2 regions of the Luteipulveratus halotolerans genome follow, and region 2 is predicted to be linked to the other one. Evidence: riboswitches for the same ligand, from Rfam matches in the RefSeq annotation. Region 2 holds a riboswitch; the other holds the start of a gene.

The links. A riboswitch is a leader RNA that binds a small molecule or an ion and turns the genes downstream of it on or off. The one in region 2 is predicted to bind S-adenosylmethionine.
Region 1: another riboswitch for S-adenosylmethionine. It lies ahead of VV01_RS13630 (amino acid ABC transporter permease); the one in region 2 lies ahead of VV01_RS05845 (aminotransferase class V-fold PLP-dependent enzyme).

What each region holds. Positions count from the first base shown of each region.
Region 1 is NZ_LAIR01000002.1:2,710,711-2,713,687, reverse strand. It holds gene VV01_RS13635 (amino acid ABC transporter ATP-binding protein) at 1-701, opposite strand, end outside; gene VV01_RS13630 (amino acid ABC transporter permease) at 698-1,675, opposite strand; SAM riboswitch class IV at 1,899-2,010, opposite strand; gene greA (transcription elongation factor GreA) at 2,132-2,626, opposite strand; gene VV01_RS13620 (DUF4307 domain-containing protein) at 2,795-2,977, opposite strand, start outside.
Region 2 is NZ_LAIR01000002.1:1,105,199-1,108,175, forward strand. It holds gene VV01_RS05840 (hypothetical protein) at 1-424, shown strand, start outside; gene VV01_RS05845 (aminotransferase class V-fold PLP-dependent enzyme) at 442-1,815, opposite strand; SAM riboswitch class IV at 1,832-1,944, opposite strand; gene VV01_RS05850 (DNA translocase FtsK) at 2,115-2,977, shown strand, end outside.

The sequences.
Region 1 (2,977 bases), 1.6 Mb from region 2:
ACCTGGCCGTGGTCCATGAACACGACCGTGTCGGCGATCTCGCGGGCGAAGCCGATCTCGTGCGTGACGACGACGAGCGTGGCGCCCTCGTCGGCGAGTGACCGGATGACGTCGAGCACCTCGCCGACCAGCTCGGGGTCGAGCGCCGAGGTCGGCTCGTCGAACAGCAGCACCTTCGGCTCCAGGGCCAGCGCTCGGGCGATGGCGACGCGCTGCTGCTGACCGCCGGACAGCTGCCGCGGATAGGCAGAAGCCTTGTCCGACAGGCCGACTCGGGCGAGCAGCCGCTCTGCCAGCGCCTCGACCTCGGCACGCTTGCGCCCTTGCGCGGACACGGGGGCCTCGGCGACGTTCTGCAGCACCGTGAGGTGCGGGAACAGGTTGAAGTCCTGGAAGACGAACCCGATCCGCGAACGCTGACGCAGCACGTCCCGCTCACGCAGCTCGTGCAACCGATCGCCTTGACGGCGATAGCCGATGAGGTCGCCGTCGACGTGGATCTGTCCTCGGTCGACCTTCTCGAGATGATTGATCGTGCGCAGCAGGGTCGACTTCCCCGAGCCGGACGGACCGAGCACGACGGTGACGCTGCCCTGCTCGACGCTCAGCGAGATGTCGCGAAGGACGACATGGTCACCGAAGGACTTGGTGACGTGGTCGACGTCGACGACCGGCCGGCGTACGGCCTCGGCGGCGCTCATCGGGTCACCTCGCCACGTGCGGCGGCGGCATCAGTGCGGCAGGCCGAGATGCGAGAACGTAAGCGCTGCAACGGTGTTGGCGGTACGACTCGGGTGCTGCCCTTGGCGTAGTGCCGCTCCAGGTAGTACTGCCCGATGGACAACGCGGTCGTGAGGACGACGTACCAGATGGTGGCGACGATGAGCAGGGGTACGACGCGCGAGGTCCGTCCGTAGATCACCTGCACCTGGTAGAAGAGCTCGGGGATCGCCAGCACCGACACGATCGAGGTGCCCTTGAAGAGGCTGATCACCTCGTTGGTGGCGTTGGGCAGGATCGAGCGCATCGCCTGCGGGAGCACGATCTTGAAGAACTGCCTGCGGCGCGGAATCCCCAGTGCCGCAGCGGCTTCCAGCTGTCCGGGGTCGACGGAGGCGATGCCGCCCCGGATGATCTCGGCCGCGTACGCCGCCTGGTGCAGGGCGAGGCCGAGCACCGCTGCGCCCATCGCCCCGATGACGTTGCTGGTGCTGAAGGTGAACAGCTCCGGTCCGAACGGCACGCCGATGCTGAGCTGCTTGTAGAGGTAGGCGATGTTGAACCAGAACAGCAGCTGCACGATCAGCGGGATCGAGCGGAACGCCCAGACGTAGGTCCAGGCGACCCCTTGCAGGAACGCGCTGCCCGACAGCCGCATCGCCGCGAGCACGACGCCGAGGGCGAAGCCGAGCACGGTGCCGAGCACGGTCAGCTGGATCGTGGTGAGCAGCGCACGCAGGATCGTGGTGGTGAACAGGTAGTCCCCGACGGTCGACCACTCCCAGGCGGGGTTGGTCACCAGGCCGTTGACCAGCTGCGCGAGCAGGACGACGACGAGCGCGGTGCCGACCCAGCGCCAGGGCCGACGGCGGGGCACGACCTGCAGGGCCGGGCGGGCGTCGGGTGCGGGTGGGTCGAGCGTGGCGGGTGCGGGCAGCGTCGATGACGTGGACATGGCTGTCTCCCAGGGGTCGGTCCGGTGAGGCGGAGCGAGAGGTGGGTGCGTGGGCGGGCGGAGGCCCGAGGTGAAGGCGTGCGGTCAGCAGGACCCGGCGCAGACGCGCATCAGGTCGATGTGCAGGCGGTACGCCGCCCGGTGGGCGTGCGCCGCGAAGAGACGTGAGCCGTGGTGAGCGGTCATCGTCGAGCTCCCTCGGTGAGGAGGACCCTCGGGGGAGAGTCCGCGCTTGCGCCGACCGGATGGTCGGGCCAGGTCGTCACCCGGAGCACCCCACCGCGGTGGAGGGTTGCTGTCCAGCAAGCCGGGGCTGTGCGCTGGAGCTCAAGACCTAAGTGAAAGTTATGCAATGCATAAGAGTCAGGCAAGTTGGCGTCTCGGGTGACGAGACGCAACGCAGAAGGCCCGGTCCCGCGAGGTGCGGGACCGGGCCTTCGAGTCGTGCTGGGGGCCTCAGGCGGCGTACGGCGTGGCCGCGATGACCTTGACCGCGATGGTCTTGCCGTTGGGCGCCTCGTAGGAGGTCTCGTCGCCGACCTTCTTGCCGTTGATGGCGGCGCCGAGGGGCGACTTCTCGCTGTAGACGTCGAGGTCGGAGTCGCCGGCGATCTCCCGGCTGCCGAGCAGGAACTTCTCCTCGCCGCCGAACATCTCGACGGTCACGACCATGCCGGGCTCGACGATGCCGTCGTCCTTGGGGGCCTGGCCGACGGTGGCGTTGCGCAGCAGCTCGGTGAGCTGGCGGATGCGGGCCTCCATCTTGCCCTGCTCCTCCTTGGCCGCGTGGTAGCCGCCGTTCTCCTTGAGGTCGCCCTCCTCGCGAGCCGCCTCGATGCGCTTGGCGATCTCGGTGCGGCCCTCGCCAGACAGCTGCTCGAGCTCGGCCTTGAGGCGGTCGTAGGCCTCCTGCGTCAGGAAGCTCGCCGATGCACTGGCGGTGTCGGTCACGATGGTTCTCCTTGCATGGGTACGGGGTCTGGCCGCACACCCCCGAAACGGTCGGCGGCCAAACAACGAGGCCCGGGTCGCTTCGCCTCGCGAAGTCGATCCCAGACCCTCGGTGAACCTACGAGTGTAGCAACTTCTGTGGCCAAAGCCACTCCGAAGCGTGGTCGCTCAGGGCGTGTAGTCGCAGGAGTCGACGGTCGCGGTGGTCGCGCGCTGGGTCGTCGCGATCGTCTCGACGTAGCGCGTGGAGCTGTGCTTGCTCGGCGGGTAGGTGACCTGCTTGGACCCGACCACCGAGTGGTCGACGGCGAGGGCCTTCACCTTGCACGTGACGCCCTTGCTGGTGTCGGC
Region 2 (2,977 bases):
GGACTACCCCTCGTACGCGTCCCTGGACGAGCTGGCGTCGGCCTCGACGGTGGTCGCCCGCCTCACGGTGTCGTCGTCGGTCCGGGAGTCGACGGTGCCGATGGCCGGCCACGACGTGCCGCACAAGCTGCGTGCGGCCACGGTCACCGACGCCCTGGCGGGTGACCTGGCCGCCGGGCAGACCATCGACCTGATCCGGCCGGGAACACCCGCTGAGCCGATGCAGGGAATGCGCGACGTCGAGCCGAGCACCGACTACCTCCTGTTCCTCGAGGTCCATCCGGACGGCCGAGAAGCCGAGGTCGTCGGCGGCGACGAGGGCATCTTCGAACCCGTCATGGGCAGCACGTCGTTCAGGTCGCCGAAGTTCGGCACGGTCAGCGCTGCCGCACTGCAGTCAGCCCTCCGCAGGGCTCACCCGTAGGTCGGTTGGTTGCTCGGTCACCAGGGGCGCGGCTCGGACAGGTCGCGCGGGTCGTCCTGAGCGACCCACCCGGTGTCGGTGTGCTCGTACGTCGACGTCGGGCCGTTCTCGACCAGCCGTCGTACGCCGTGCACGAGCCGCTCGATGTGCTCGCGGGTGGTGGCCAGGCCGACACTCGCCCGGACCGCCGTGCCGTCGCCGTCGAACAACGTCTCGCACAGCAGGTGGGCGCAGAACCGTCCGTCGCGCACGGCCAGGCCGTACTCGTCGGCGAGCACCTGCGACACCAGTGACGGGGCGTACCCGTCGACGGTGAACGTCGCGACGCCCACGCCGTCGGCAGCCGGGCCGAGGACGTGGTGCAGCGTCACGCCGGGGATCTCGGTGAGGCCCGCGCGCAGCGCGTCGAGCAGCTCGGCCTCGTGAGCCTCGATCGCGTCGCGATGGGCCGAGATCGTCGCGCAGGCGCTGGCCAGGGCGATGGCACCGACGGCGTTGGGCGTACCGCCCTCGTGCCGCGCCGGGCCTTCCTGCCAGCGCGTGTGCTGGTGCGAGACCGTGTGGGTGGCGCCGCCCGCGGGGAGGTAGGGCTCGGAGGCGTCGAGCCAGTCGGTGCGGCCGACGAGCGCGCCCGCACCGTAGGGCGCGTAGGTCTTGTGGCCCGAGAAGGCCACCCAGTCGACGTCGAGCTCGCTGATGTCGACCCGGCGATGCGGAGCCAGCTGCGCGGCATCGAGCACCGTCCGCGCGCCGTAGCGGCGGGCGACCGCGGCCAGGTCGGCGACCGGCCAGATGTCGCCGGTGACGTTGCACGCGCCGGTGATCACCACGAGTGCGGGCTCAGCGGGATCGAGGGCCGCGAGGGCGTCGTCGAGCAGCGTGACGGACTCCTCGGCGCTGGTCGGCACGGGGATGCGCGTGGTCCGGGCGACGGTCCAGGGGAGCAGTGCCGCATGGTGCGCGGACTCGAACACCAGCACGTTGGTGCGCGGCGGCAGCGTGTGCGCGAGCAGGCGCAGGGCGTCGGTGGTGTTGCGGGTGAAGACGACCTCGTCGTCGGCCCGGGCTCCGACGAACTGGCCGACCTCGCCGCGAGCCTGCTCGAACCAGTCGGTCGTGAGGCGGCTGGTGTATCCCGCACCGCGGTGGACCGAGCCGTAGCGCCGCTGGACCGCCTCGACGGCGTCGGTGACGGCGACCAGAGCCGGCGTCGTGGCCGCGTGGTCGAGGTTGCCGAAGTCGACGACCGTGCGGTGGATGGTGGGTACGCCGAGCTCGGCGCCGACGGTGAGCGGCAGGTCACCGGTCGTCCGAGGTGCAGGACGCGGGCTCTGGCGAACCAGGCTCAGGCGGGGCGCAGGGGCAGCGGGGGAGTGGGGTGCCGTCGACACAGGGACGCTCCTTGGACGTTCGCGCTTGCCGAGGGCGGATGCCGTCGGCCGGGTCGTCACCCGGAGCACCCCACCGCGATGGAGGGTTGCCGCTCAGCCAGCCGGGGCTTGTCGCTGAGACTCTTGACCTGTCCCCGACGATAGCCACAGCCGTCGCCGGGGGTCCATCCCGTGGGCAGCAAGTCTTGACATCTGAGAGCGCACCGAGCCGCACGCCGGCTGCCGCGCCGGCCGAGAAAAGCCGCCGCACCCCGCGTGTGACCTATGGGTCTGATGGGGTTCGCGACTACTCTGCGAGCGTGGCCACACGTCAGTCCACGTCGTCCAAGACCGGCTCCAGCGGGAACCGGTCGACGTCGGCGCGTCCGAAGTCCTCAGGCCGTCGTACCTCGACCCGCCCACCGGCCAAGAAGGGTGCCGCGACCGCTCGCGGCAGCCGTCCGGCCCAGGGTGGAGGTCTGCCCCTGCCGCTGCGCGCCGTGCGCGGCACCTGGATGGGAGTCGCACACGTGGCCGGTGGAGCCGCACGACGCGTGGGCACGTCCGCGCGCGACCTCGAGCCCGAGCACCGCCGCGACGGCATCGGCTTCCTGCTGATCGCGCTGGCGATCGTGGTCGCCGCCCGTGAGTGGTGGGGCCTGTCGGGCCGCTTCGGCGACATCGTCCACTCGGTCGTGGCCGGCACCTTCGGGGTCGCCGGCTTCGCCCTTCCGCTGGTCCTGCTGCTGCTCGGCGTGCACATGATGCGCTCGCCCAAGGGGCACCAGCCCACCAACCGCATCATCATCGGTCTGGTCATGCTGGCGTTCTCGGCGTGCGGCCTGGCGAGCCTCGCCAAGGGCATGCCCGAGCCGTCCGAGGGCACCGAGGCGGTCAACCGGGCCGGCGGCATGATCGGCTACCTCGCCTCGAGCCCGCTCGTCGCCGGCGTCCGCGTGTGGGGCACCGTGCCGATCCTGCTGCTGCTCGGGATCTTCGGCCTCCTGGTCGTCACCGCGACGCCGGTCCACCAGATCGGCTACCGCCTGCGTGAGGCCCGCGACCGGCTCCTCTACTACAGCGAGTCCGACAGCACCGACGACGAGCTCGACGCCGTCGCAGCCGACCGCCACGGCGCCGACATCGACGGCAAGAAGCGCCGGCGTACGACCCGCAAGGCCAA